One region of the Streptosporangium sp. NPDC000396 genome, then DNA from elsewhere that is predicted to be linked to it. Evidence: predicted binding sites of a transcription regulator. Region 1 holds the regulator's gene; the other holds the start of a gene.
What was found. Region 1 encodes LexA, which represses DNA repair genes until DNA is damaged. Its sites were predicted from a motif close to TCGAACANNTGTTCGA; they were not measured.
Positions count from the first base shown of each region.

Region 2: ACFY2X_RS01615 (SAV_6107 family HEPN domain-containing protein) is a predicted target of LexA. The motif match lies at 3,793-3,808, and genes of this name have one in related genera.

Region 1 is NZ_JBIAZA010000011.1:112,508-127,373, forward strand. Features, by position in the region: gene ACFY2X_RS19320 (rhodanese-like domain-containing protein) at 1-156, shown strand, start outside; gene ACFY2X_RS19325 (hypothetical protein) at 408-866, shown strand; gene ACFY2X_RS19330 (cupin domain-containing protein) at 996-1,463, opposite strand; gene ACFY2X_RS19335 (carboxymuconolactone decarboxylase family protein) at 1,704-2,105, opposite strand; gene ACFY2X_RS19340 (helix-turn-helix domain-containing protein) at 2,602-3,411, opposite strand; gene ACFY2X_RS19345 (nuclear transport factor 2 family protein) at 3,500-3,880, shown strand; gene ACFY2X_RS19350 (vitamin B12-dependent ribonucleotide reductase) at 3,982-6,807, opposite strand; gene nrdR (transcriptional regulator NrdR) at 6,895-7,356, opposite strand; gene ACFY2X_RS19360 (LysM peptidoglycan-binding domain-containing protein) at 7,622-7,894, opposite strand; gene lexA (transcriptional repressor LexA) at 8,264-8,974, shown strand; gene ACFY2X_RS19370 (LacI family DNA-binding transcriptional regulator) at 9,287-10,270, opposite strand; gene ACFY2X_RS19375 (ABC transporter substrate-binding protein) at 10,369-11,250, shown strand; gene ACFY2X_RS19380 (amino acid ABC transporter permease) at 11,247-12,359, shown strand; gene ACFY2X_RS19385 (amino acid ABC transporter ATP-binding protein) at 12,359-13,102, shown strand; gene ACFY2X_RS19390 (type 1 glutamine amidotransferase) at 13,099-13,806, shown strand; partial or broken gene ACFY2X_RS19395 (RNA-guided endonuclease InsQ/TnpB family protein) at 14,069-14,866, opposite strand, start outside.
Region 2 is NZ_JBIAZA010000001.1:356,481-371,346, reverse strand. Features, by position in the region: gene ACFY2X_RS01645 (polyprenyl synthetase family protein) at 1-93, opposite strand, end outside; gene metF (methylenetetrahydrofolate reductase [NAD(P)H]) at 201-1,133, shown strand; gene ACFY2X_RS01635 (GNAT family N-acetyltransferase) at 1,201-1,749, opposite strand; gene ACFY2X_RS01630 (arsenate reductase family protein) at 1,894-2,241, opposite strand; gene ACFY2X_RS01625 (YbaK/EbsC family protein) at 2,350-2,826, opposite strand; gene ACFY2X_RS01620 (L,D-transpeptidase family protein) at 2,982-3,731, shown strand; gene ACFY2X_RS01615 (SAV_6107 family HEPN domain-containing protein) at 4,054-4,491, shown strand; gene abc-f (ribosomal protection-like ABC-F family protein) at 4,539-6,209, opposite strand; gene ACFY2X_RS01605 (SDR family oxidoreductase) at 6,258-7,118, opposite strand; gene ACFY2X_RS01600 (TetR/AcrR family transcriptional regulator) at 7,253-7,861, shown strand; gene ACFY2X_RS01595 (PP2C family protein-serine/threonine phosphatase) at 7,890-9,026, opposite strand; gene ACFY2X_RS01590 (transcriptional regulator) at 9,245-9,739, opposite strand; gene ACFY2X_RS01585 (universal stress protein) at 10,038-10,919, opposite strand; gene ACFY2X_RS01580 (amino acid permease) at 10,916-12,340, opposite strand; gene argF (ornithine carbamoyltransferase) at 12,469-13,473, opposite strand; gene ACFY2X_RS01570 (arginine deiminase) at 13,501-14,745, opposite strand.

The DNA.
Region 1 (14,866 bases):
GAGTTCGCCAAGCTCGGCTACCCGGTCAAGGAGATGCTCGGCGGTTTCGAATACTGGGCGAGGGAGGGCTTCCCGGTGGAGACCGCCGACGGCGTCTCCCGCGGCGGGGTGGACCCGCTGACCGCTCCGGTCTCCGGCATCTCCTGCTCCTGCTGACCGGTTTCCCTCGGATTTCCCGGATTTCCCGGCCCGAGGCGTACGCCCTGGCGAGATCTGCCCCGCACCCGGCTCCAGCTCCGGAAACGCGCTCGGGCAGGGTTGGCGCGCGAATGATCACAACCGGAAGTACGCGTACAAACTGACCGAAATTTCTGACATAGCGGTTATCTTCCAGCGATCAACGGTGCAAAATGATCGTGCCCGACGCCACTCGATCAGCGGGTGGCGACCGACGATGGGACGAGTGAGTGCTCAAGTCCACAAAGACGATCATTCTTGCCGCGGCACTGGCCACCGGTGGAATCATGGCGAACCCGGCGTACGCCGCAGCGGCCTCCTACACCCCCGAAGGCATCTGCGGTGCCGGATTCGCCCGGGTGGACGGCGGCGTTCAGCCGGTCAAGACCTCCTCCGGCAGCGTGTACGGCCATGTCTACCTGCTCTACAACAGCAGCACCGGATACAACTGCGTGACCACCATCAAGACGAGCTTCGTGGGGCTCCCCACTCACGTCTCGGCTTGGGTGCAGGTGAAGCGCCCCAAGACGAAGCCGGTGGATGACTCCGGGAGCTTCAAGTACTACGCGGGTCCGGCGAAGATCTACGGCAAGGGTCTCTGCGTGAAGTTCTGGGGAAGCATCAAGCCCAGCGGCCATGACCCGAAAGTCGCGACCGGCGGGCGGAACACCTGGGGCAACTGCGACTAGCGCGCCTCTTACGAGGGTGTGACCCGGGCCGCTCGGCCCGGGTCATCCGTCTGCTGTTCGACCCGCCCCGGCCGTCCGCGGTCGCGAACGCGACGCCGCGGGCGCCTCCGGCGGCGAAGGGACAGCCGGTCAGTAGGAGGTGGTGCGGTAGCGGGCGCGGAACTCGGCGAGGAGTTCGTCGGTCACCTCGGCACCCGCGGCCACGGCGGCGTGCACCTCGCGGAAATACCCCTCGTATCCCGAGGGAGTGTAGAGGCACAGGGCGCGCACGGTCTCCGCGCTCGCGTTGCGGAACCCGTGCGGTGTCCCGCGCACCGCGGACAGCAGGTTCCCGGGGCCCACCGTCACCTCCCCGTCCCCGTTGTGCAGGGTCAGCTCGCCTTCCAGGACGTAGAAATATTCGTCGTGCCCTTCGTGCACGTGCGGCCGGGCCCCCATGACGCCCGCCGCCAAAGTGAACTCCTCGAACGCGAAGCGCCCGCCGGTGTGCTCGCCGGTCAGCCGGAAGAAGTGCTCCACCCCCGCGACATCGATCAGTTCGCCCTCCTCGGGACGGCGCAGCAGCGGACGTGGGCCAGGCATCGCTTTCTCGATCATCCCCGCATTCTGGCAGAGCGGCTCCGCCCATGATCCGAATCTCGCTCACCACGCTACGCGAGGAAACCGCCAGATCAACACCGCGAGGGCCGCGCTTCCCCACCGTCCCGGCGTACCCACCCGGTTACGGCGTTCCTTTTCACCGAGAAGGTGCTGGTGACCAAGGTCCGGCAGCGGTCTCGTCACGAAGGCGCTTCTCGCAAGCGACGGCTTCGCCGCGGGTGACCCCAAGATTCGCGGTCAGGTGGCAGGAGTGACGGGCAGCAGGTTCCGCTCGGCGAAGACCTTCTTGGCGACGAAGGTCGCGTTGAGCGCCCGCGGCATTCCGCAGTAGACGGCCGAGTGCAGCAGGGCTTCGACGATCTCGGCGGGAGTGAGACCGACGTTGAGCGCGGCGTTGACGTGCACCTCCAGCTGAGGCTCGCAGCCGCCCAGCGCGGTGAGCATGCCGAGGGTGACGAGCTGCCGATCCCGGGGCGGCAGGCCGGGGCGGGCGTAGATGTCGCCGAACGCCCAGGAGACGACCTGGTGGCCGAGCTCGGGTGAGACGTCGGAGAGCGCGTCGACGACCCTCTGACCGGCCTCGCCGTCGATCTCCCGCAGCACCTTCAGGCCGTGCTCGTATCGTTCCTCGCGGGTCATGATTCTCCCAGTGGCTTCTCATCGTGAGCGATCCTGTGGTTCGGCGTACGGCCACCGGCCCGCGCCGACGAATGCGCCGGGCTTGGTGCTCGAGGTTCCGGCCGGAGCCGGTAGCGGCTGTGCGCCGGCCACGGCTCAAACGGTAAGAGTTAGAGCGCGCTCCAACGCAAACCGGAAACCGCTCCGCCGTACTCCGGGCAGACCGTGGACCGGACGCCATCATGTCTAGTGAGGGGACTGCCGGGTTTACCCGGCAGGGGAATCACTTCCCTGTTATGGTTTCTTTGCTTGAAACGGTCAGGGCTTGGCCGTCGCCTACCTCAGCCGAGGGAAGCGAGAAGCCGCTCTCTTCAGGAAGCGGAGGAGTCACCACGTTCACACGACAACCGCTCGCGGAAAACCGAAGCGGGGAACCGGCCTTTCGCCGATTCCCCGCCATGAACGTCCTGACCGCTGCTTCAATCTGCGCGGCGCCTGCCCTACTGGGGCAGCGCACTTATTTGGAGACTGCGGTATCCGGCATCACCGAATGGCCCCCGCTGCGCAATGCGAGTGCGGTGCGGGCGTCAGCGGGGAAGTAAGCCTCGATCGCGATCTCTTCGAGCGTGACGTCGAAAGCGGCACCGAACGTCGTGATCGTATTGATGAAGCTCAACTCCACCCCTCGATGCCGGATCCGGATGGGCATCGCGATGTCAACGGGATCCGGCGGCTGCATCTGGTCGGGAGCACCATAGGAGACGAGTTCCGAGTAGAGGTCGCTCAACTGCGGATCCCCGGTCTGTTGCACCTGTCGTGCCAGGCGTGGCAGCAGGAATCCGCGAACCTGCCCCAGGTTGAGCAGGCGGGACGCGAACCCGGCGGGATGCAAGCCCAGCCGCATCATGTTGACCGGCGGTTCTAGCAGGGCAGGTGCGACACCGTCCAAGAACACATCGGCGGCGGAGTTGGCAAGTACCAAGTTCCAACGGCGATCCACCACCAGCGCGGGATTCGGCTCATGCCCCCGCAAGATCTGATGAAGGGCTTCGCGCGCCGCTGTCAGATCCGGGTCGTCCAGCGGACGCTCTTGGTAGACAGGCGCGTATCCCGCGGCGACCAGGAGCCGGTTTCGGTCGCGCAGCGGAACTTGCAGGTGTTCGGCCAGACGCAGGACCATCGGACGGCTGGGAACCGTGCGGCCGGTCTCGACGAAGCTGACGTGGCGGCTGGAGACCTCCGCCTGGATGGCCAGATCGAGCTGGCTCAGCTGCCGACGACGGCGCCACTCACGCAGGAGTTCACCAACAGGCCGATCTTGTGACATGGGCTCGGTTCTATCGTGACCTCGCACCCATCGCCATTACAAGGGATGTAATCGACGACGCGATACCGGCGCCGCCACCGTTATCCGCATGCCAGAAACCACTGAGACGGAACGCAACAGGAAGCTCGTGCTCGAGGGCTTCGCGGAGTTCGCCAGAGGCAACATCGAAATCCTTCGCACTCTGCTGGCGGAGGATTTCGTCGAACACAGCCCGGGCAACCCCTCCGGCCGAGACGCGTTCGTCGATTTCATCGCGCACGCTCCGGTGGCGGGCGCCCGACTGGAGCTCAAGCGCGCCATTGCCGACGAACAGTACGTGGTCATGCACTACCTCATGACCGCGCCGGAGGAAAAACGCGGCACCGCGGTCGTCGATATCTGGCGGCTGGAGGATGGACTGATCGTCGAGCACTGGGATGTCGTCCAGCCTGTGCCAGAGCCCGCGGAAGTCCCCAACGGGATGTTCTGAGCGCCGGCCCGGCGCGTACCTTCCTTAAACGCTCCGGCGGGGTGCCGGATCTCTCCGGCACCCCGCCTGAACAGGTCGTTCACGCCTGACGACGCTCCGAATCAGCTGCAGCCGCTGGTGGAGCCGCAGCCCTCGCAGACGTAGCAGCTACCGGCGGGACGCATCTTGGTACCGCAGGTCATGCAGAGCGGTGCGTCGGCCGTGCGGCCTTGGTGGGACTCCAGAGAGCCGACCCGCTGAGGCTCGGCCACGACCACCGGCTCCGTGCGGGGCTGGGGCTGCTCGATCGGTGCCGAGGTGGCCAGCTCGGCGATGACCTCGTCGGTGGGGATCGGAGCCGGGTCCTCACCCCGCTGCTGGGCGGCGCGCTCGGAGGCCGAGAAGATGCCGAGGGCGGCCCGCTCCTCGTAGGGCAGGTGGTCCAGGGCCAGGCGGCGGAAGATGTAGTCCATCACCGAGGCGGCCATGCGGATGTCCGGGTCGTCGGTCATGCCCGCCGGGTCGAAGCGCATGTTGACGAACTTGCTCACGTAGGTCTCCAGGGGCACGCCGTACTGCAGGCCGATGGAGATGGCCACGGAGAAGGCGTCCATGACGCCCGCGAGGGTCGAACCCTGCTTGGACATCTTCAGGAAGACCTCGCCGAGACCGTCGTCGGGGTAGGACGAGGCGGTCATGTAGCCCTTGGCGCCACCCACGGTGAAGCGTGTGGTGGTGCTGGGACGCTGGTTCGGCATCCGGCGGCGAGTCGGGCGGCTGATCTCCACGACCTGGACCTCGGGCTCCGCGGGCGCGGGCTTTTCCTCCGTCTTCTGACCGGCGGCGGAGAGCGGCTGGCCGACCTTGCAGTTGTCCCGGTAGACGGCCAGGGCCTTCAGGCCGAGCTTCCAGCCCTCCATGTAGACCTGCTCGATGTCCTCGATCGTCGCGGACTCGGGCAGGTTGACCGTCTTGGAGATGGCGCCGGATAGGAACGGCTGGACGGCGGCCATCATGCGCACGTGGCCCATGGGCGCGATCGCCCGCTCGCCCATGGCGCAGTCGAACACCTCGTAGTGCTCGGGCTTGAGGCCGGGGGCGTCCACGACGTGGCCGTTGGCCGCGATGTATTCGACGATGGCCTCGATCTGCTCTTCCTGGTAGCCCAGCTGCCGCAGCGCGCGCGGGATCGTCTGGTTGACGATCTGCATGGAGCCGCCGCCGACGAGCTTCTTGAACTTGACCAGGGCGAGGTCGGGCTCGATACCGGTGGTGTCGCAGTCCATCATCAGGCCGATGGTGCCGGTGGGCGCGAGCAGCGAGGCCTGGGCGTTGCGGTAGCCGTTCTTCTCACCGAGCTTGAGGCACTCCGCCCACTGCTTGGAGGCCTCGGCGTGGATCGCCCGGTCCATCGCCTCCAGCGTGCGCAGGCCGCCGTCCGCGTCCGCGTGCTTGTGCATGACACGCTTGTGCGCGTCGGCGTTGCGGGCGTAGCCGTCGTACGGCCCGACGACCCCGGCCAGTTCGGCGCTGCGACGGTAGGAGACGCCGGTCATCAGGGAGGTGATGGCGCCGGCGATGGCCCGGCCCCCCTCGGAGTCGTAGGCGTGGCCGGTGGCCATGAGCAGCGCGCCGAGGTTGGCGTAGCCGATGCCGAGCTGGCGGTAGGCCCGGGTGGTCTCGTCGATCTTCTGGGTCGGGAAGTCGGCGAAGGTGATGGAGACGTCCATCGCGGTGATGATCAGCTCGGTGATCTTCACGAAGTTCGCGATGTCGAACGAGTCGTCGTCCTTCAGGAACTTCAGCAGGTTGATGCTGGCCAGGTTGCAGGAGGAGTTGTCCAGGTGCAGATACTCCGAGCACGGGTTGCTCGCGGTGATGCGGCCGGTCTCCGGGCTGGTGTGCCAGTCGTTGATCGTGTCGTCGTACTGGAGACCGGGGTCGGCGCACTCCCAGGCGGCCTTGGCCATCTTGCGGAACAGGTCTTTGGCGTCGACCTTGTCGATGACCTCGCCGGTGAGGCGGGCGCGCAGGCCGAACTCGCCACCGGCCTCCACCGCGCGCATGAACTCGTCGGAGACGCGCACGGAGTTGTTGGCGTTCTGGTACTGGACGGAGACGATGTCCTTGCCGCCCAGGTCCATGTCGAACCCGGCGTCGCGCAGCGCGCGGATCTTGTCTTCCTCACGCGCCTTGGTCTCGATGAACTCCTCGATGTCGGGGTGGTCCACGTCCAGGACGACCATCTTGGCGGCCCGGCGCGTGGCGCCGCCGGACTTGATGGTGCCCGCAGAGGCGTCCGCACCGCGCATGAAGGAGACCGGGCCGCTGGCCGTACCGCCGCTGGAGAGCAGTTCCTTCGACGAGCGGATCCGGGAGAGGTTCACACCGGAACCCGAACCACCCTTGAAGATCACACCCTCTTCCTTGTACCAGTCGAGGATCGACTCCATGGTGTCGTCGACGGCAAGGATGAAACAGGCGCTGACCTGCTGCGGCGAGGCGGTGCCCACGTTGAACCAGACCGGCGAGTTGAAGCTGAAGACCTGGTTGACCAGAGCGTGCTTGAGCTCGTGGTCGAAGATCTCGGCGTCCTCCTCGGTGGCGAAGTAACCGTGCTCGATCGCCGTCTTGGTGTAGACGCCCACCACGCGGTCGACGAGCTGCTTGAGGCTCCATTCGCGCTGCGGGGTGCCCACCGCGCCGCGGAAGTATTTGGTGGTCACGATGTTGGCGGCGTTGACCGACCAGGACTCGGGGAACTCCACGCCTCGCTGCTCGAAGTTGATCGAGCCGTCTCGCCAGTTGGTCATGACGACGTCACGGCGCTCCCAGGCCACCTCGTCATAGGGGTGCACCCCTGGAGTGGTGAAGATGCGCTTCATCTTCAGCCCCCTACGCGGCCGCTTCCCCCCACGCATGGCCGTGCCACCGACCGTCTCCGTCATGACTTCCCCCTTCCGGGACTCCGCAGAGCCCTCGACTCGGACCACATCAACGCGCCGCCATGTCCCCCGGCGCCCGGGGCTTGAATTTCAGTCCTGCTTGGTGGAGCGATCCGTCCGCAACTTCTCGATCTCGGCCTCGAAGTCGGCCAGGGTCTCGAAGCTTCGGTAAACGGAGGCGAAGCGCAGATAGGCCACTTCGTCCAGCTCGCGGAGCGGGCCCAGGATCGCCAGCCCGACCTCGTGGGCCGCGATCTCGGCGGCCCCGGTCGCCCGGATGCACTCCTCCACCCGCTGGCCCAGCTGGGCCAGAGAGTCTTCGCTGACCGGACGTCCCTGGCAAGCCCGCCGCACTCCGGCGATCACCTTGTCCCTGAAGAACGGCTCGGTCACCCCGCTGCGCTTGCTGACCATGAGCAGCACGTTTTCCTGCGTGGTGAACCTGCGTCCGCATTCCGGGCACGTGCGCCTGCGGCGGATGGCCCCACCGTCGTCGGTGGACCGGCTGTCGATGACTCGCGTGTCAGGATGACGACAGAACGGACAGTGCACGCGCGTCGCCTCCTTGACCTGCCGAGCGGCCCACCTTCCTCATGCACCCCACAGCACCCGTGTCCGGACGCTTGCGCCCACCTCTCGAATGGTCGAGATGCGGTAATGGAAACACAATCTATGGTGAAGTGCACTGGGTTGAGCCACTAGATGTTGTGGTCCAACGGTAGGAGGGTCGGCCCATGAACGCAAGTTAAAGAGACCCCGCGAGCCGAAGTCGCTGATCAGCGCATCACACCGGCGTGTCGCCCCTCCGGCGCCCCTCTCAACGCGCGAAACCGTCGGGCAGATACAGCCGGGTTCCGGGCTGGATCACGGAGTCGGGCAACCCGTTGAGGTCCATGATCCGGCGGATCGTCGGGGCGGGGTCGCCCTCCACCGTCACCGCGTCCGCGATCTCCCACAGCGTGTCGCCGCGGTGGACCACGACCCAGGGCAGGCCCTCATGGCTTCTCCGCTCGATCGCCGAGGCCGCGTCGATGCGGGCGCCGACCCAGAGCACCCCCAGGGTGATCACGGTGAGTGCCGATATCACCACGATCCTTCCCCTCCTGGTGAGCTGGAGCGGCGCACCAGGGTATCGGACGTCTCCCACTGCCCCGGACCGCCGAGTGGACCTCCGCCCGGGTCGCCGCACCGTCGCGGTCGCGGCCGTCGCGGCCTTCGTGATCGTGGTCGTCGTGGTCGTCTTCATGATGGCCCCCCACCCCTTCGACCTGGCCGAACATATGTCGAAGAAAGATCGGCGAATCGAACACGATGTCGATCGAACTCCCGTACGATGTTGTACACCACACTGTCGTTGATTTCGAGAACGACTCGAACAATTGTTTGAATATGATCTTCAACGAGGGTACGGTCGCTGTGTGCGACACAAGCAATACAGACCGGGAGGCAAGGAGATCGTATGAGCGAGCATGACGAGAACGGCTCAGCCGTCAACGACCTGGCAGTGCGCAGGCGCGACTCGCTCGGCCTCACCCCCAGGCAGCGGAAGATCCTTGAGGTCATCCGCGACTCGGTGCAGCAGCGCGGCTACCCGCCGTCCATGCGGGAGATCGGCGAGGCGGTGCAACTCACCAGCACCTCCAGCGTGTCGCACCAGCTGACGGCGTTGCAGCGCAAGGGCTATCTGCGCCGCGACCCGCATCGTCCCCGTGCGCTTGAGGTGCGGCTGCCCGGCGAGCCGGTGCTGTGGGTGGATCCCGACTCCCGCGACGACGACGCTCCGGTCAGCCGTCCGACCGCGGCCTACGTGCCGCTCGTCGGCCGGATCGCCGCCGGTGGCCCGATCCTCGCCGAGGAGAGCATCGAAGACGTCTTCGCCCTGCCCAAGCAGCTCGTCGGCGAAGGCACGCTCTTCCTGCTCCAGGTGACCGGTGACTCGATGATCGACGCCGCCATCGCCGACGGCGACTGGGTGGTCGTCCGCCAGCAGCCGGTGGCCGACAACGGCGACGTGGTCGCCGCGATGATCGACGGCGAGGCCACCGTCAAGACCTTCAAGCGCAAGGACGGCCACGTCTGGCTGGTTCCGCACAACCCGAACTACGACCCGATCCCCGGTGACGAGGCCACCGTCCTGGGCAAGGTCGTGGCGGTTCTGCGCAAGCTCTGAGAAGACGGCGCCCGGCAGGCATCCAGACCGGCCCCTGCCCGGCCCACAAGGCCACAGCCATACGGCGAGACTTCGTCGCGGATTTTCGAGTGTGGAGACCCCGGGTTTCAACCGTGAGCCCGGGGTTTCGGCTGTTGGGGCGGCATCCTCCCGCCGCCCCGATCCGATCGGCTCGCCAGTCCGCACTCAAGAACCGGGCACTATCGCGAACTTCATCCATAAGCCCGCATACTCTCTCTCCTCATCCCCGCTCCCTTGAGATCCAGGGAACACCATCCAGGATGAAGATCCGCAGAGCATGCGCCGGCCGGGTCAGCGGCTCGTCGACTCTCTGATCACCAGGCGGGTGGGCACCCTGAGGGAGCCGGGCTCGATGCCGCTCAGCACGTCGATGAGCGCGGCGGCGGCCACCGCCCCACGTCTCTCGGCTTCGAGGCTGAGCACGGTCAGCGGCACGTCCCAGTGCTTGTCCTCGACCGTCTCGCACATGATCGTGACCAGCAGGTCGTCAGGGATGGCGAGGCCGAGCTTGCGCGCCGCGCCCAGCAGCGCTTCGCCGTACGTCTCGTTGAGACCGTGCACGGCGTCGGGACGGTCGGGCCGGGACAGCAGCCGCTCGGCGGCGGCGGCCGGTGGCTCGCCCGGCTGCAGCGCCTCAATGATCACGGGGTTGCCGTGCGCGTGCGACCAGGCGATGTAGGCCCTCTCGGTGTCGAGCGTGTAGGAGTCGGGCTCGGTGCCGGTCAGCAGCGCGATGCGGGAGGCGCCCGCGTCGCGCAGATGGCCGAGCAGCGCCTGGAGGGTGTCGTCGGAGTCGCTCTCGATGACGGGCACGTCGCGGAACCCCGGATCCAGTGGCGTGCCGTCCGCCACCACCGGCTTGCCGCGCTTCCTGCACTCCGACATGAACGGGTCGCCGTGTGCCGGATCCACGATGATCACCCCGTCGAGGGGGACCTTGCCCCAGAGGTCGGCGGGCAGCACCACGACCGCGTGGTCGCGTTCGACCGCGAGCATGGTCGCGCCCGAGGCGAAGGCGGCGTAGTAGGGCCGGTAGGTGTGCTCCCAGTGGCGCGAGCGGATGTGCTCGACCAGGATGCCGATCACCCCGACGCGGCCCGACGCCAGCCCGGCCGCGATCGGGTCAGGCTGGTAGCCGAGCCGTTCGGCCGCCGCTCGCACGATCTCCCGGGTGCGCTCCGAAACCCTGCCCTTGCCGCTCAAAGCATGGGAGACCGTCGTGATCGACAGGCCAGTCACGCGGGCGACGTCGCGGATGCCGGCTCGATTGGTCACTCGCGCATCCTCACAGATGAGAAAACGTTTTGGCAAACCCTCTTGACGATGCCAAAACGCTTTTGCAATGGTGCAGATCCCCTACCAGGAGATGCGTCATGGTCACCATCCGTTCCACCGCCGTTGCCGCAGGGCTGCTGTCGCTGCTGCTCACCGCCGGCTGCGGCGGCTCCTCCACCTCGGCCAACACGACCGAGGCCAGCGGCGACTCGTACGGCAACTGCAAGGTCACCGGCAAGCGCGGCGAGTTCACGATCAAACCCGTCACCGCCGACACGCTCAGCGTCCAGGGCGACCTGCCCTCTCCCGGCTGGTGGAACGGTGACACGGTCGCCGCCATCAAGGACGGCTACGAGTACTGCATGGCGGCCAACATCGCCTACCGCGCGGGCCTGTCCAAGCTGGCCATCGAGAACACACCGTTCGACGCGCTCGTCTCGGGGCGGACGAAGAATTTCGACATGGCCCTGGCCGAGATCTCCATCACCGACGAGCGCAAGAAGGTCGTGAACTTCTCGGCGCCCTACTTCTCCTCCAACATCGGCGTGATGGTGAAGAAGGGCACGAGCGTCACCAAGGACAACATCCGCACCCTGCGACTCGGCGTGAAGCAGGGCACCGCGGGCGCGCTGTGGGTGGCCAACACGCTCAAGCCCGAGCAGCAGCCCAAGGTGTTCGCCAACGACCCGGAGATGAGCGCCGCGCTCCAGGCCGGCCAGATCGACGCCGCGCTGCAGGACGTCGCCATCATGCTCGGCTCGGCCGTCAAGTCGAACGGCCTGCTCGAAGTCGTCGGGCAGTACGAAACCGGCGAGTCGTACGGTGCGCTCTACCCGAAGGGCTCGGAGAACGCCGAGACGATCAACAAGATCATTGAGCAGATGAAGACGGACGGGACGCTCGACAAGCTGTCGGCCGACTACCTGTCCAAGGCGTTCGGCGGCGACCCCGCCAGGATCCCGCTCTGGCAGGCGTCGTGACGACGGCTGACCAGGCGACGGGCCCGGCGGTGGCCACCGTCGCCGGGGCCCGGGGAGCGACCGCCCAGCCCGCACCGACGCCGAACCGCGGCCTCGCGATCCTCGGCCTGGCCGCCGCCACGGTCGCGACCGTCGCCACCTGGCTCGTTGCGGCGTCCGTCTTCGAGGCCGCGGCCCCCGGCATGTGGCGCTGGGTCTTCGGCGCCGTCGCCCTCGCCGGCGCGGCAGCCGTACTCCTGGTCTATCGGCCCGCCCTGGAGGCGTGGCGGTGCTCCAGCAGGTGCGCCTCGTGCGCCGACATCGTGGAAAAGCGCGGCCTGTCCGCGCGGGTGCGGGAGTCCGCCTGGACCGCGGCCGGTACGGCCTTCGCCGTGCTGTGCGCCCTCACGCTGATCGTCTTCGTGCTGGCCAACGACGCTGCGGTGCAGCGCACGTTCTTCCAGGGCGAGCTGATCGGCACCAGCACGGTCGACATCATCAGGGCGTTCGGCACCAACCTGTTCATCGCCGTCGTCGCCCAGGTCCTCGTCCTCGCCTGGGGTCTGATCCTTGCCCTCGCCCGGCTGGCCCCCGGCCGGGTGGGCCGCCCGATCCGGGCCCTGGCCGTCGTCTACATCGACGTCATCCGTGCCGTGCCCGCGATCATCGTGATCTACCTGATCGGTTTCGGCCTGCCGATCGCGCAGATCCCGATCCTGTCCGGGCTGAGCCAGACGTGGTACGCGATCCTCGCGCTGACCGTCGTCTACGGCGCCTACGTCGCCGAGGTGTTCCGGTCCGGCATCGAGAGCGTGCACCCGAGTCAGGTCGCCGCCTCGCGTTCGCTCGGTTTCTCCCACCTCGCCACGATGCGCCATGTCGTCGTGCCGCAGGCGACCAAGCGGGTCATCCCACCGCTGCTCAACGACTTCATCGGGCTGCAGAAGGACACCGCGCTGGTCAACGTGATCGGCACGATCGACGCGTTCAACCAGGCGAAGATCTTCTCCGCGAACCACTTCAACCTGTCGTCGGTCACCGTCGTCGCGGGACTGTTCATCCTGATCACGATTCCGCAGGCGCGGTTGGTCGACCGGCTGATCGCCCGCGACAAGGCCAGGGGGGCGTGATGGCATTCCTTGAGATCGAGGGGCTGCGCAAGAGCTACGGCGAGCACGAGGTGCTGCGGGGCATCGACCTGAAGGTCGAGCAGCACGAGGTGATCTGCCTGATCGGCGCCTCGGGCAGCGGCAAGTCCACGCTGCTGCGCTGCGTCAACGCGCTCGAACCGATCGACGGCGGGCAGGTCAGGCTCGACGGCGAGGTCGTCTCCGGCGCGGGCGTCGACGTGAACCTGCTCCGCCGCGACGTCGGCATGGTCTTCCAGAGCTACAACCTGTTCCCGCACATGAGCGTGCTCGACAACGTCACGCTCGCGCCGATCAGGCTCGGCGGCCTGTCCCGCGAGCGGGCCGCCCAGAAGGCGATGATCCTGCTCGAACGGGTCGGCCTGGCCGACAAGGCCGCATCCTTCCCCGATCGGCTTTCCGGAGGCCAGCAGCAGCGGGTCGCGATCGTCCGCACGCTCGCCATGGAACCCCGCGTGCTCCTGCTCGACGAGATCACCGCGGCGCTCGACCCCGAACTGGTCGCCGAGGTGCTCGGCATCGTCAGGGAACTCGCCTCCGAAGGACTGACCATGCTTCTCGCCACCCACGAGATGGGTTTCGCCCGCGAGGTGGCGGACAAGGTCTGCTTCCTCCACCAGGGCAGCCTGCTGGAGCAGGGCCCACCTGAAAAGATCTTCACTGACCCCGCAGAGGAGCGCACACGTATGTTCCTGAAATCGATCATCGCGGCAGGCCGGCTGTGATCCTGATCGTTCAGCACGAGGACGGCACCGGGCCGGACCTGATCGGTTCCCGGATCGAGGCGGCGGGCGTCCCGTTCGACCTGCGCTGCCCGTTCAAGGGCGACGAGCTTCCCGCGACCCTCGACGGCTACGACGGGCTGCTCGTGCTCGGCGGCACTCCCGGCGCCTACGACGCTCACGTGGCCTCCTGGCTGCCGCACGTCCAGGAACTGCTGCGCGAAGCCGTACGGACCGAGCTTCCCACCTTCGGTGTCTGCCTCGGCGGGCAGCTCCTCGCGGCCGCGTGCGGCGGAGCCGTGCGGGTCGCGGAGCGCCACCAGGTCGGGCTGTACGGCCTGCGCGCCTATCCGGCCGCGGCCGACGATCCGCTCTTCGCCGGGTTCCCCGGCTCCGCGCGGGCCGTCCAGTGGCACTGGGACGAGATCTCCGTGCTTCCTCCGGGCGCGGTGCCGCTGCTCTGGGACGCGGATTTCCCCAACCAGGCATTCCGCCTGGGGGCCGTGGCCTGGGGCGTGCAGTTCCATCCCGAGGTGCTGCTCGACTCGGCCCGCGCGTGGGCGAAGGACGACTCCGAGCGGCTCGGCGTCGACGTGCCCGAGATGCTCAGGCAGATCGAGCAGGCGGAACCGGCCCTTCGGGAGCTGTGGGGAGGCGTCGCCGACCGCTGGATCGCCATCGTCGCCGACGGAGGGCGGCACGCCTGACCCGGCGGTGACGCGCCCGACGCCATGCCCGGCCGAGCACAACCAGGCCGGGCCCGGCCGAGCGCAACCGGGTCCGACCGGGAGCCGACCTCCCGGGCCCGGCCACCCTGTCATCCTCACCGCGTCGTGCCGCGCTGCGCGAGATATCGCATGTATTCCTGGCGGTTGAGCGGGTTGCCGTCCGACCGTTCACGCGCGGGAGCCGACTCGCCGGCCGGCCGTTCTCCCGACGGCCGGGACCACCAGACTCCTTCGCCACGCGTCAGCCCGGCAGGTGCCGCTCGATCTTCGACACATTGACTTCCTCCCCTCCCCGAAAGGAGGAGATTCCAACCGTCGCCGGTTGGTGTTCCTGCTTCACCGCCGGTTGCCCGCCCGGATGTCTCCGTTGAGGTCTTACACCGGCTCCACAGGCGTTTTATCTCTCCGCCAGCCCGGCGGCGAGAATGTTCCTTGCGGCGTTCACATCCCGGTCGTGGGTCGCACCGCAGGCGCATTCCCACCCCCGAACGTTCAGCGGCATCGCCTCCTGCACGGTGCCGCACGCCGAGCACAGCTTGGACGAGGGAAACCACCGGTCCACGACCAGCAGTTCCCGGCCGTACCAGGCCGTCTTGTACTCCAGCATTGTCCGCAACTCCCGCCAGGACGCGTCGGCGATGGCGCGGGCAAGCCGCCCGTTCTTCATCATGTTGCGGACAGTGAGGTCCTCGATCACGACCGTTTGGTTCTCACGGACGAGCCGAGTGGTGAGCTTGTGCAGGTGGTCCCGGCGCCGGTCGGTGATCCGCGCGTGGACGCGGGCGACCCTCAGCCGAGCTCTGGCCCGATTGTTCGATCCCTTGGCCTTGCGCGACAGCGCCCGCTGCGCCTTGGCCAGCCTGCGCCGGTTCACCCGCTCGTGGCGGGGGTTGGCGATCTTCTCCCTGGTGGACAGCGTGAGCAGTGTGGTGATCCCTGCATCTACGCCGACCGCGCTGGTCACGGGAGGCAGAGGGCGGATCTTTTCCTCTACGAGGATGGATACGAACCACCGGCCTGCCGCGTCCTTCGACACGGT
Region 2 (14,866 bases), on a different contig from region 1:
GCTGACCTGGGGGCGCTGCCGGTCGACGAACTCCCTGAGGGAGCGATCCACTTCGAAGCGGATGGTGTCGAGCGCGGCTGCGGAAGTGGTCATGCACTGAGGTTATCGGCCCGGGCATAGGGTGCATATCGGGAGAGGTGGGTACGGCTTACAGCAATCAAGAATGCGGTGGCCGGCCGAGCGCCCAGTACCCTAGAGACATGGCTCTGGGTCGCCCGTCAGTTCTCCCCGATCGCGTGCCCACCGTCCGCGAGCTTCTCGCCGCCGGTGGCCGTTCCTTCTCTTTCGAGTTCTTCCCCCCGAAGACCGACGAGGGGGAGCGGCAGCTCTGGCGCGTCATCCGCGAGCTGGAGGCGCTGCATCCCACGTTCGTGTCGGTCACCTACGGCGCCGGCGGCAGCACCCGCGACCGCACGGTCGAGATCGTGGAGCGGCTCGCCCACGAGACCACGCTGACTCCCGTCGCCCACTTCACCGCCGTCAACCACTCCCTTCGTGAGTTGCGCCATCTGGTCGGCCGGTTCGCGGGGGCGGGCGTGCGCAACATCCTCGCGGTCCGGGGCGACCCGCCCGGCGACCCGATGGGCGAGTGGGTGCGCCACCCCGACGGTGTGCTCTACGCCGAGGAGCTGGTCCGGCTGATCCGCCTGTACGGCGACTTCTGCGTCGGAGTGGCCGCCTTCCCCTACAAGCACCCCAGGTCGAGCTCGGTAGAGGCCGACACCGAGCACTTCGTGCGCAAGTGCCGAGCGGGCGCCGACTACGCGATCACCCAGATGTTCTTCCGGGCGGACGACTACCTGCGGCTGCGTGACCGGGTCGCGGCCAAGGGCTGCGACACCCCGATCATCCCCGGCATCATGCCCGTCACGCAGATGAGCACGATCGCCAGGTCCGAGCAGCTGTCCGGCGCGCCGTTCCCGCCGGAGGTGGCAGAGCGGTTCGAGGCCGTCGCCGACGACCCCGCGGCCGTGCGCAGGCTGGGCGTCGAGCACGCCGCCGAGCTCTGCCAGACCCTGCTCGACGAAGGCGCGCCCGGCATCCACTTCATCACCTTCAACCGCTCCAGCGCGACCCGCGAGGTCTTCCAGGCCCTCGACGTCGCGCCGAAGACCGCCTCGCTGGCGGGTTAGCGCGCGATCGGCGGCGCCGGGGCCGGGGGCGTACGGACTCCCCGTCTCCCGGCACCCCCTTCGGGGCCTACTTGGCCAGCGGGAGCACGGCTCCGAGGATCGCGTAGCGCTCGTAGCCGCCCGGGAAGACGAACTGGGTGAGCAGGTCGACGAAACCGACGCTGCGGTAGAGGTGCCGGGCGGCGGTGGGCTGGTCGCGCGTGGACAGTACGGCGGTGCGCTCCGAGCGATCCGCGCATATGTTCATGATCATCGCCCGGCCGACGCCCTTGCCCTGGTAGTCGGGGTGGACATGGATCTCGGCGAGCTCCAGGGCGTCGCCGAGCCAGCCACGGGCGCTTCCTTCCCCGCTCTGATCGGTGATGGCCCGGTGGATGACATCGTGCCACCACTGCCCGGGGACTCCGTGGAAGCCGTAGGCGACGCCCACCGGCGTCCCGTCGGGACGCTCGGCGAACAGGCAGGTGAATCCCGGATGGGTGGCGTGGTTTCCCATGATCACCTTCCGGCCGGCGAGCTGGTCGGCGGGTGGGTTCATCGCCGCGGTGTAGATGCCGAGGACCGCGTCCAGCCGAATGGTGAACTCATCGGGAGCGACCCGTCGCAGTCCGATCACCCAATGCACCCTAGCAGGGCAGACACCATCCGGTCCGAGGAAAGGTGCGAATGTGGTGTTTGGCAATTTCCATTAAATATTGGGAAGCCTTTTATTCCCCGGACCTGGATCTGGACCGGGACCTGAGGCGGCCTCTGCTCCGGACTACAGCAGACTTCTGAGCGTCTCCGGGTCGCGGGCGACCGCGGCGCGGCCGTCCTCGGTCAGCACGATCGGGCGCTCGATCAGCACGGGGTTGGCCACCAGGATCGCGATCCACCGCTCCCGTTCCCGCTCCGCCGAGGCGAGGCCGAGCTCCCTGGCCCGATCTTCGCCCATGCGGGTGATGTCCCACGGCTCCAGGCCGAGCAGGTCCAGCACCTCCGACAGCTCGGCGGACGTCGGCGGATCGTCCAGGTAGCGGCGGACCCTCACCTCGCGGCCCGATCCGGTGAAGGCCTCCAGGGCCGCGCGGCTCTTGGAACAGCGCGGGTTGTGCCAAACAGTAGTCATTTATCCTCCTCTGCCTTTTGTTACGAGATCACTCCGCCGAGCCCCCGAGTCCGGCGATCAGGGTGCCGTGTTCGCGGAGTTCGCGGGCGTCCCCACCTCGACCGGCCGTCACTCCACCTCGACCGGGGCGCCGCCGGTGATGCGGACGAGCTCGGCGAAGGACGTGGGGAAGACCGTGTGCGGATGGCCGGCCGCGGCCCAGACCACTTCGTGCTTGTCGAGCCAGGTGTCGACCAGGGTCCTGATCGGGGCGGGGTGGCCGATCGGGGCGACGCCGCCGATGACCTGACCGGTGGCCGCGCGGACGAAGTCCGGAGTGGCGCGCTTCACCTTCGCCGCGCCGACCGTCTTGGCGATCAGGTCGGTGTTCACCCGATGGGCGCCGCTGGTGAGCACGAGGAGCGGCTCTCCGTCGGCGTCGAAGATCAGGCTGTTGGCTATGGCGCCGACCTCGCAGCCGAGCTGCGCGGCCGCGGTCGCGGCGGTCGGGGTGGCCTCCTCGAACACGACGATCTCACCGGAGACGTTGTGCTCGACCAGGACCGAGGCGACCTTCTCGATGTTCGGATGCAACTTTTCTGGCACGCGGCCACTCTAAACAGATTGACCATTGAATGCCGCTTCGTGACCGCTGATTGGGACGGAGGGTCAGTGCGCTATGGTCCCTTGTTCCGAGCATTGGTGATACGAAGGGATGATTTTAGGTGGGGGTTGGACGGCAGCTAGGAGTGGCTGCGTTTATGACGGCGGGTGTCGTGCTCCTCTCTTCCGCCGGTGCCGCGAACGCTCAGGCCACCACCCCGGCGGCTCCGGCCGTCGCGGCGCAGGCAGCGGCGCCCGCGTTCGCCGCGCCGGGCAAGACGCTCAGGCTCGGTGCCAAGGGCACCGAGGTCAAGGTGCTCCAGAACCGGTTGAAGGAGCTCGGCTACGCACCCGGCAAGATCGACAGTCAGTACGGCGGCGCGACCCAGGCCGCGCTCTGGGCCTTCCAGAAGGTCAACGGCATCTCGCCGACCAGCACCGTGGCGAGCAGGACGTGGAGCGCGCTGGAGGCTCCGCGGAACCCGAAGGTGCTCGTGCCGAACGGCAAGCCGACCCGGGTCGAGGTGGACCTCACCAAGCAGGTGATGGTCCTCTACGTCGGAGGCCAGGTGAAGCTGATCAGCCACATCTCCTCCGGCAGCGGGATCCCGTACTGCGAGACGGCCACCTGGAACGGTAAGACCCAGCGGTTCTGCGGCAACGCCCGCACGCCGACGGGCGACTACAAGACGACCTGGCGCAGGAGCGGATGGCACAAGTCCTACCTGGGCCAGCTCTACAACCCGATCTTCTTCAACGGCGGCATCGCCTTCCACGGCGCGCTGTCGGTGCCGCTTGCCCCGGCCTCGCACGGCTGCGTGCGACTGCCGATGCACGTGGCGGGGATCCTCCCGGATCTGCTCGGCACGGGGGTGCCGGTCCACGTCCGGGGCAAGTTCGTCCGATAGTCGCAGGTGAGAGCCCCGGGAGACCCTCTGGTCTCCCGGGGCTTTCGCGTCCACGGAGCGGTCGAACTTTTGTTCGCGCTTTTACTTGACACTATCAGTGATCGAATTTATGTTCGATGCAATGACGTGGGACTCGCGGCTCGCGTCCAGGGTGGTCGATCCGGCTCGTGCCGTCGGTGACGGCACGGACCAGGTCGGGGCGGACGGGGAGAGGGGAAGCTCCTCGTCCGGCCACCCGGCGGATTTGTCGGTGGGGTCTGCGAGTGTTGACCTCACCGGCCGACTCGCCGGGAGCCGCTTGCGACCAAGGAGGCTGAAGCGCATGACCCCTCGGCCCGGCGGGCCCCGGTTGTCGTCCACGGTGCACGCGCATCTGACCGATGCGCGCGACTGCCTGGAAGAGGCGGCCGCCGCCCAAACCCCCGCCACCCGTTACGTCGCCGCCCACCTGGCCGCGCTCAAGGCGGCCGCCGCCGTCCTGGCCGCCCGGCCACGCCCCATGGACGGCCGCAGGCGCCGGCTGCGCAGCGCCTGGGAGCTGCTGCCCGAGGCCGAGCCCCGGCTGGCCGACTGGGCTCCCTACTTCGAGGTCAGCGCGACCAAACGAGCCTCGGCCGAGGCCGGGCTGACGCGCATGGTGTCGGCGCGCGACGCCGAAGAGCTGATCTCCGAGGCCGAGCGCTTCGTCACCACGGTGGAGAACCTGCTCGGCGTGCCCACCCAGCGCAAGCTGCCGGGCCACGTCCCCCTCGCCGGTTAGGTCCCTCCCCGGATCTTTTGCATCGTCCGATTTTCTGCCTGCCGCGGTCATCCGGGCGTGGTCGCGGCCAGGGTCTGTGACCCGGTCACCGCCCCGGCCTCGAGCTCCAGGTGTGAGCCGGTGAAGGCGGCCCGCATGCGCCGGTCGTGGGTGACGATGACGAGGGCGCCCTCATATTCGGTCAGGGCGCGCTCCAGATCGTCCACCAGGGCCGGGGACAGGTGGTTGGTGGGTTCGTCGAGAAGCAGCAGATCGACCGGTTCGCTGACCAGGCGGGCGAGTTCGAGCCTGCGCCGCAGGCCGGGGGAGAGCGCCCTCATCGGCATGGCGAGATCGGCGGCGCGGAACAGCCCCAGCGTGAGCAGCGCATCGGCGTGTTCGGCAGGGCTTCCCGGCCGCCCGGCCGCGAACGCCTCCAAGACCGTGCCCTCGCCGTACGCCGCGCCGTCCTGCTGACGCAAGTGGCCCACGCGTGCCATCCGGCGCACCGTGCCGGCGTCGGGAGCGAGCTCGCCGGACAGGACCTGAAGGAGCGTGGTCTTGCCGGCTCCGTTGGGACCGGTGACCAGCAGCCGTGCGCCCGGTTCGATGCGCAGTGACTCGACGTACAGGCGTCCGTGGACCCGCAGGCCGGACAGCTCCGCGACCGGGCCGCCGACTCCGCTCCCGGTGGTCGTGACGCGCGAGGTGAACCGAAGGGGACGGGGAGGCGGCGGGACGGGGTTCAGGGTGAGCCGTCGCAGCCGCTCGCGGGCGCCGCGGATTCGGCTCATCGCCCCGTGTGCCCGTGACCTGGCACGGAACGCGCCCGCGCCGCTGAAGGCGGCCGGAGCCTTGCGCGGGATGGCGGCCAGCCGCCCGGCGTTGGACTCGGCCACTGCCGCCTGCCGGGCCATCTCGGCGAGCCAGTCCTTGTGTTCGCGTTCCCAGCGGGCCCTGGCAGCCGCCTTGGCCGTCACGAACCCGGCGTAGCCGTTGCCGTAACGGCGCACGGTGCGCAGATCGTGGTCGACCTCCACGATGGCGGAGGTGATCCGGTCCAGGAACAACCGGTCATGGGAAACCGCCATCACGGTTCCCCGATGCCGGCGCAGGTGGTTCTCCAGCCAGGCGACGGCGTGATCGTCGAGATCGTTGGTGGGCTCGTCCAGGAGCAGCAGCTCCGGGGCCGCGGCCAGGGTGGCGGCCAGCGTGAGCCGGGAGCGCTGCCCGCCGGACAGCGTGCCGAGCGGGCGGTTCCGATCCAGGGGCGGCTGGCCGAGCGCGTTCAGCGTGATCTCGACCTGGGCGTCGGCCTGGTAGCCGCCGCGGGCCTCGAACCGGGCGAGGAGTTCGCCGTAGGCGGCCAGTTCGGCGGGTGTGGCCTCGCCCAGGCCGGCCTCGGCCTGCCGTATCCGGCGTTCGAGGTCCCGCAGGTCGGCGAGCGCGAGGTCGACGGCGTCACCGACGACGGCGGTGCCGGGCAGACCCAGGGTCTGAGCCAGGTATCCGACGCCGCCGGGCGCCGCGACGGTGAGGGAGCCGTCGTCGGGTCGTTCCCGTCCTGCCAGCAGGCGCAGCAGGGTGGACTTGCCGGAACCGTTGTCGCCGATCACGCCGACCTTCTCGCCGGGCTTGACGGTGAGCCAGACCTGGTCCAGGACGACCTTGTCGTCATACCGTTTGGTGACCCCGGACATGACGAGCTGGGCATCGGGTGCGGGATGGGCAATGCGCATAGGCGTCCTCCTGATTTTCGGCGGGATCGGTGGAAGGTGCCGGGCGGGTCAGCCGGCGCTTCCGGGGGCGGGCACGGCGTGTTCGGCGGCGCGGCTGACCTGCTCCCAGCCGGCCCAGGTGTCCATCCGCCGGCGTGAGATGTCGAAGGCCAGGTCATAGACCATGCTGCCGAGCAGCAGCCGCAGCGGCGGGTCATCGCTGTCGACCAGTTTCAGCAGCGCCTCGGCGGCCAGGCGCGGCTCGCTGTCGATCGATCCCTCGGCCCACTGCTGCTCCATCTCCGCGCGCAGGGGACCGTACGGTTCCAGCGGCACGGTCGAGGTCATGCTGGTGTACAGATCGGTCCAGTAGCCGCCGGGCTGGACGATGGTGAGCTTGACTCCGAACTGCGCGGCCTCCATCGCCAGCGCCTCGCTCATGCCCTCCAGTGCGAACTTGCTCGCGCTGTACATCCCGGTGGTCGGAAAAGCGCCGAGGGCGCCGATGCTGGAGATCTGCACGATGTGACCCGAGCCCTGGGCCCGAAGATGCGGTAGCACGGCCTGGCAGACCCACATCGCCCCGAAGAGGTTGACCTCCATCTGGGCGCGGGCCTCGGCCTCGGTGAACTCCTCGATCATGCCCGAGGACATGGTTCCGGCGTTGTTGACCACGATGTCGAGCCGGCCGAAGCGCTCGACGGCGGTGGACACGGCGGCGAACACCGCGGCACGGTCGGTCACGTCCAGGGTCAGGGTCAGCAGCCGGTCCCCGTATCGGTCGTCGAAGTCCTTCCGGGTGATGCCGCGGGCGGCGGCGACCACCCGGTCGCCGCGTTCCAGCGCGGCCAGGGCGAACGCGCGGCCCAGGCCGCGGCTGGCCCCGGTGATGAACCAGGTGCGAGGGGAGGTGGTGGCCGGGGTGCGCATACGCGATCTCCGTTCGTTCGGCGGAAGTCAGGCGAGGCGAGACGGTTCGTCTCGATTTGTGATGGCGACTGTATGCGGTCTGCTTCAACACGTCAAGACGATCCGTCTCGTCTAGTTCTTGTTAGATTGGCGGCATGACGACGCAGCGCAAGACCTCCCCCAACGCGGCCCGCCGCAGCGACGCCTCCCGGCGGGCCATCCTCACCGCGGCGTTCGACCTGGTCCAGGAGGTCGGATACGCCAAGCTGAGCATCGAGGGCATCGCCGCGCGGGCCGGCGTCGGCAAGCAGACGATCTACCGCTGGTGGCCCTCGAAAGGCACGGTGCTCTTCGACGCCTTCCTCATGTTGAGCGAGGGGCCGGCCGGCGACGCCGGCCTGCCCGACACCGGCGACCTGGAGGCCGACCTGAAGGTGGTCCTGCGCGCCACGGTCGCGGAGCTGAACGATCCGCGCTACGACGAGCCGATGCGCGCGCTCGCCACCGAGATCGCGCACGACCCGGAACTGGCCGCCGCCTACGCCGAGCGGCTGGACGGGCCGATGAAGGAGCTCAAGAAGCGGCGGCTGCGCGATGCCCAGCAAGCCGGGCAACTGGCGGAGGACCTCGATCTCGACGTGGCCGTGGAGATGGTGTGGGGCCCGCTGTTCAACCGATGGCTGCAGCGCAGCGGACCGCTCACTCCCGAATACGCCGACAGCGTCGTCGAGACCGCCCTCAACGGACTGCGCCCGCGCCCGTGAGGCTCGGTGAGAAGACCGAGGGCAGAGCCTAGGCGGCGGCGGAGGGGGTCGCCTGGTGGGCGGCGCGGTGGCGGAGCAGGAGCATGGCGGCGTCGTCGCCCAGTGGGCGGCCCACGTGCCGGAGCAGGTCGGCGCGGAGGGCGTCCAGCGCGAGCTGCGGATCGGCGCCGTTCAGCAGATGCGCCCTGGCGGGCAGCGGATAGAACTGCCCCGTTCCGTTGCGTGCCTCGATGACCCCGTCGGTGTAGAAGAGGACCTGGTCGCCCGGCGCGAACGGGACCTGGTGCGGCACCGGCTCGTTGGCCTTCAGCGAGCCCATCCCCAGGGGAAGCGCCTCGTCCGGAGGATCGGCGAACCAGCGCTTGCCGTCGGCGGCGAGCACCATGGGCGACGGGTGACCGCAGTTGATGACGGTGATGGAGGCACCGCCGGTGATCTCGGCGAGAATGGCCGTGACGAACTGCTCGCCGGACAGCTCCCGGGTCAGGGCGTTCTCCAGCCGGGCCACCACGCCCTGCAGCTTGGCCTCGTCGTGGGCCGCCTCCCGGAAGGCCCCGAGCACCACCGCGGCGGTCTCCACGGCCTCCAGGCCCTTTCCCTGGACGTCTCCCACGATGACCCGGACCCCGTGCGGGGTGGTGACCACCTCATACAGGTCGCCGCCGATCCGGGCCTCGGCGGTGGCCGAGGTGTAGGAGACGGCCACGCCGATTCCCGGTCCGGCACGGCGCGGCACCGGACGCAGCAGCACTCTCTGGGCGGCCTCGGCCACCGAGCGGACGTCGGCGAGCTGCCGCTCGTGGCGGAGCCGTCCGGCGCTGGCCAGCACGCTGGCCACGGTGACGCCGAGGATGGCGAGCATGGTGATGTTGGTGCGAGGTGTCCAGAGGATGTCGTTGTAGACGCCGAGCGCGACGCACAGCGCCAGGGCGACGACGCCGATCACCGTCGTCCTGCCCAGGCCGCAGGCCACGCTGGCGAAGGCCGGGCCCAGGGCGAGCAGGGGAAGAAGGCCTGACGTCGGGCCGGAGCCGAAGTCGATCAGGGCCACCACGCCCATGACGATGAAGGGCAGGAGTTTCAGGGTGTCCTGGGTCCCGCTGGATCCGACGGAGGTCAGCAGTCTCAGGAAGGCGCGGGTCTTGGTCGACCCCAGCGACGCCATGACGGCGTCGAGACGATTTTTCGGACGCGATTGAGGGTGATCGTGCCGAGCCTCTCCCCCTGCCATGTCCACCACATCTCGTTAAATGCCATGTTTGCCTTTTCCTACCACAGCGATGGTCATTCGTGGCGAGATGCGGGCGATGTTCTAACGAGACGGCAAGTTTTCGGCGGACGGGTGCGCCGAGGCGGCCGGCGCACCCGTGACCGGACAGGTTGTCAGAAGGACTCGACGGCGCGACGCGCCTCCGGGTCAAGGACGCCCCAGTTGATGAGCTCCTCGGTGAGCTCGGTGGGGGACTTGTCATAGATCACGGCAAGGGAACGGAGGTCCTCCTGGCGGATGGACAGCACCTTGCCGTTGTAGTCGCCACGCTGGCTCTGGATGGTGGCCGCGTAGCGGGCGAGCGCGCCTGCCTTCTCCTTGGGAAGCTGGGCAAGACGCTCAAGGTCGATCACAAGCTTCGGCGTCGGGCCAAGCGGGCTCGGCGCCGCCCCACCCGGCAGCAACTCCGAGACCGGCACCCCGTAGAAATCGGCCAGCTCGGCAAGCTTCTGCACCGTGACGGCGCGGTCCCCACGCTCGTAGGACCCGACGACAACCGCCTTCCACCGTCCACGGGACTTCTCTTCGACTCCATGCAGGGACAGGCCCTGCTGGGTGCGAATGGCGCGGAGTCTTGCACCCAGCGACTTGGCGTACTCAGACGGCATCGTGTGGCCCCCCGGCTCTCTAATGCACTGCTTTTACTTGATTGTGCTCCCTCGCAACTTATGCCCCAACCACCGGGTTGGTGCCTGGGGTAGCACCTTCGGTGACCGGAGCGTCAGGGTTTACCCGATAACGCCGCGAGGTGTGGTTACGGACAGTGACGGTAAAGCTGTGGGCGCCTAAGGTCAAGCTGATTGGAAAAAAGATGCCGAATCCGATCCGATGTGGTCCGCCTCAAACGCCGCACTTGTCCCGCCATGCGCGGTGAATCGTCATGATTTCTCATGCTTTGCTGCGTGATTACGGCTTCTTTGCCGGGTTTCTGGGCAACATCATCACCGGGCATGATGCTGAGCGTATGATCTTCAGCGAGGTGTCGCCGAGGAAAACCCGGCGCAGAGGCCCGGTTTCGCTGGAAGCGCAGATCAACAGCGCGCCCTCGCAGTCGGCGCCGCCGAGCGCCCTGGCCACGTCCTTGCCCTCCAGAACCTCCATCTCCACCTGGACGCGCCCGTGCCCGCGTGCGGCGACCTCCAGGTCGGCCGCGACCTTCTCGCGCAGCCGGTCGAGCATCTCCTCCGCCATCTTCGCCCCCCGCCCGCCGCTCACGACCAGGGTGATCAGGCGCAGCGGCACGCCCGTTTGCGCGGCGAGCGCGGCGGACTGCTTCACCGCGTCGTCGGAGGCGGGATCACGCCGGTAGGTCACGATCAGCTGCTGGATCCTGAACGGGTGCTCGTCGGCATATCCCTTGGGGACGAGGACGACGGGCACGGGGGAGGCGTGCAGGAGCTGGTCGGCCGTGCTGCCGAGGCTGATGCGGCCCCGGCCGCCTCCGGGGGCCGAGCCGATGACCACCACGTCGGCCTTGGCCTTGACGGCGAGCTGGGCCAGGCCGCGCCCGCTGCCCCGGTTGCCGCTCGTGACGTAGTCGATCGGCACGTCCTGCACGTCCGCCAGCAGCCGCCGTGCCTGGTTGAGCGCCCGGTCGCTCTGTTCGAGCACATAGGCCTGCCACTCGGCGTCGATCTTGCCGGGGCCCGGCGTGGTCCAGGCGGGCACGTGCACGTAGGCCACCGTCAGCCGGGCCCCGGCCTGCCTGGCCGCCGTCGCGGCCAGCGTCAGCGCGTCCTTACCGCGCGGCTCGGGGATGAACCCGACGAGAACATGCTCGATCTTCATGGGACTCTCCGGTGGAGGCGGGAATGGCGAAAGCCGTACAGGAAGTAGGCGAGCAGGCCGACCAGCAACCAGAGGATGAAGGCCAGCCAGGTGATCCCGGCCAGTCCGAGCATCACGATGACGCAGAAGATCACGCCGAGGATCGGAGTGATCGGGAAGAGCGGTGTCCTGAAGCTGCGCGGCAGGTCGGGCTTGGTGTAGCGCAGCACGAGCACGCCGAGGTTGACGATGGCGAAGGCGAACAGGGTGCCGATGCTGGTGGCCTCGGCGAGCTGGCCGAGCTGGATGAAACCGGCGAGCAGGGAGACGAACACGGACACGATGAGCGTGTTGGCCACCGGGACCTGGCGGCGCGGGTCGACCTTCTCGAAGATCTTCGGGATGAGGCCGTCCCGTGCCATCGCGAACAGGATGCGGGTCTGGCCGTACAGCACGGTGAGGACCACGCTGGCGATGGCGATGGCCGCGCCGAAGGAGATGATGAGGCCCGGCCAGGTGGAGCCGAGGGCCCGGTTGGCGATTATCGCGAGGCTGGCCTCGGTCCTCTCCGGGTCGAACTCCTGCCACGGCATGGCTCCCACGGCGGCCAGCGCCACGAGCACGTAGAGGACGGTGACGATGCCGAGGGACAGGATGATCGCCAGGGGGAGGTCCCGCCTGGGGTTCTTGGCCTCCTCGCCGGCGGTGGAGGCCGCGTCGAAGCCGATGTAGGAGAAGAACACCTGCGAGGCGGCCGCGGTGATGCCGGCGACGCCCAGCGGGGCGAACGGGGTCAGGTTGCCCGCGTTGAACGCGGTGAAGGCGACGACGCAGAAGAACAGCAGCACCACGATCTTGATCATCACGAAGATCGCGTTGGCGGTGGCGCTCTCGGAGGCGCCCCGCAGCAGCAGCCAGGTGGCCAGCACGACGATCAGGATCGCGGTGAGGTTGATCACGCCGCCCTGGTCGCCGGGGGAGTGGATGATGGCCGCCGGCAGCGTCCAGCCGAACAGGTCGTGCAGGAAGTGGTTGAGGTACTCGCCCCAGCCGACGGCGACCGCCGCCACGGAGACGGCGTACTCCAGCATCAGGCACCAGCCGCACACCCAGGCCACGAGCTCGCCCAGCGTCGCGTAGGCGTAGGAGTAGGACGAGCCGGAGACCGGGATCGTGCCGGCCAGTTCGGCGTAGGACAGGGCCGAGAACAGGGCCGTGAGCGCCGCCAGCAGGAACGCGGCCACCACCGCCGGGCCCGCCTTGGGGACGGCCTGGCCCAGGATGACGAAGATGCCGGTGCCGAGCGTGGCGCCGACGCTGAAAAGGGTGAGCTGCCACAGGGTCATAGTCCGGCGCAGATCGCCGCCCACGCCGTGACCGCCCTCGGCGACGATCTCCTCAGCGGGTTTGGTGCGGAACAGTTGATGCACCACGGAAACCATGTGTTGTCCCCCTCGACTGGGTCTGTGTGGTGATGATCCGTTGTGCCGGGGGGCTGACCGGGTCCTGCCCGCGACCGGGAGCGGGCGGGACCTTCGATCGGAGCGTGCTGGCCGGCGGCCAGGCGGCGTCAGTCTCCCAGGGTGGCGACCATGAGGGCCTTGATGGTGTGGAGCCGGTTCTCGGCCTGGTCGAAGACGATGGAGCGCGGCGACTCGAAGACCTCGTCGGTGACCTCCAGCGCCTCGTGGCCGGTCTTGCGGAACAGCTCCTCGCCGATTTCGGTCTCCCGGTTGTGGAACGCCGGCAGGCAGTGCATGAACTTCACGCCCGGGTTCCCGGTGGCCTCCACCACCTCCGCGTTGACCTGGTACGGCATGAGCAGCTTGATGCGCTCCTCCCACACCTCCTCGGGCTCGCCCATGGACACCCACACGTCGGTGTAGAGGAAGTCGGCGTCTTTGACGCCATCGGCCACGTCGTCGGTGATGGTGATCCTGGCGCCGGTCCGCCCGGCGAGGTCCCTGGCGGGCCTGACGACCGTCTCCCCGTCCGGCCAGAGGTCCCCGGGCGCCACGATCCGCACGTCCATGCCGAGCATCGCGCCGGTGACCAGCAGGGAGTTGCCCATGTTGTTGCGGGCGTCGCCGAGGTAGGCGTAGGAGACCTCGCGCAACGGCCTGCCGCCGTGCTCCCGCATGGTGAGCATGTCGGCGAGCATCTGTGTCGGGTGCCACTGGTCGGTGAGGCCGTTCCAGACCGGCACGCCGGAGTGGGCGGCGAGCTCTTCGACGCGGGCCTGCTCGCCTCCGCGGTATTCGATGCCGTCGAACATCCGGCCCAGCACCCGCGCGGTGTCCTTCACCGATTCCTTGTGGCCCAGCTGGGAGCCGCCGGGGTCGAGGTAGGTGACGTGGGCCCCCTGGTCGTGGGCGCCGACCTCGAACGCGCACCGGGTGCGGGTCGAGGTCTTCTCGAAGATCAGGGCGATGTTCTTGCCCCTGAGCCGCTGCCTCTCGTTCCCGGCGTACTTGGCGGCCTTGAGGTCGGCCGACAGCTCGATCAGGAACATGAACTCGCCCGGAGTGAGGTCGAGCTCCCTGAGGAAGCTGCGGTTGCGCAGGTCGGGTGCCATTGATGTCCTCCGTGACGATCGCGCGGATCAGATGCCCTCGCGTTCGAGCGGGCAGCTCATACAGCGCGGGCCACCACGGCCGCGGCCCAGCTCGCTGCCCGGAGTCGTGATCACCTCGATGCCGTTGTCGCGCAGGTGGTTGTTGGTGGTGGTGTTGCGCTCGTAGGCGATGACGACGCCGGGTTCGACGGCCAGCACGTTGCAGCCGTCGTCCCACTGCTCGCGTTCGGCGGCGTAGACGTCCTGCGTGGCGGTGAGGATCTTGATGTCGTCCAGGTCGAGGGCTCGGGCGATGGCCTTGTGCATGTCCTCCGGGGGATGGTCGGTGATTTTGAGTTCCTTGTCGGTGTCGCCGGGCTCGACCGTGTAGGAGGGCAGCATGCCCAGGCCCGCGTACTTGGTGAACACGCCGACGTCCACGTTCGTCATCACCGTGTCCAGATGCATGAACGCCCGGGCCTTCGGCATGTTCAGCGCGACGATCTTCTTCGCTGAGCCCTTGCTGAACAGGCTCCGCGCGAGCATCTCCACCGCCTGCGGCTGGGTGCGCTCGCTCATCCCGACCAGCACCGCACCCCGGCCGATGGCGAGCACGTCGCCGCCCTCGATGGTGGCCGGCGCGATGGCCATGCCCGGCAGCCAGACGTTGTAGCCGCCCTGGTCCGGCCTGTCGTAGCCGGAGGCGAACATCGGGTGGTAGCGGTAGATGGCCTCGTAGTTCACGGTCTCGCGCTGGCGGGCCTTCTTCTTCATGGTGTTGATGGAGACGCCGTCGTAGATCCAGCAGGAGGTGTCGCGGGCGAACAGGTGGTTGGGCAGCGGCGGCAGGACGAAGTCGTCCGGACCCAGTGTGTGGAAGGCGAGGCTCTTGGGATCGGTCCCCCTGTCCACCAGCTCGCGTTTGGTGATGCCGCCGGTGAGGTACGGCTGGAGCTCGCTGGAGTCCATCGCGTCCAGCGTGTTACGGAGGGCGTCGATGGCCATCGGCCCGAAGTATCGCTCGTCGATGATGCCGTCCAGGATGTGCTTGCGCGCCTCGGGGATGTCGATCGTCTCGCGCAGCAGGTCGGCCAGCAGGTGGACGGTGACGCCGCGGTCGCGCAGCACCTGCTGGAACTGCTCGTGCTCCTCCAGCGCGCGCTGCACCCACAGCACGTCGTCGAAGAGGAAGTCGTCCTTGTTCGACGGGGTGAGCCGCTTCAGGGCCAGGTCGGGCTTGTGCAGCAGGACTCGGTGGAGCCGGCCTACCTCGGAATCGACATGAAAGGTCATCTCTTTCCCTTCGTCGTTGCCGGCGAGGTCGTCCGGAGGGCGCCGTGGGGGTCTCGCCTCCGGGGCCGCGCTCGCCGTGTCTCGCCGCGGTCCGGATGTAGACCGGGATACCCGCGAGCGG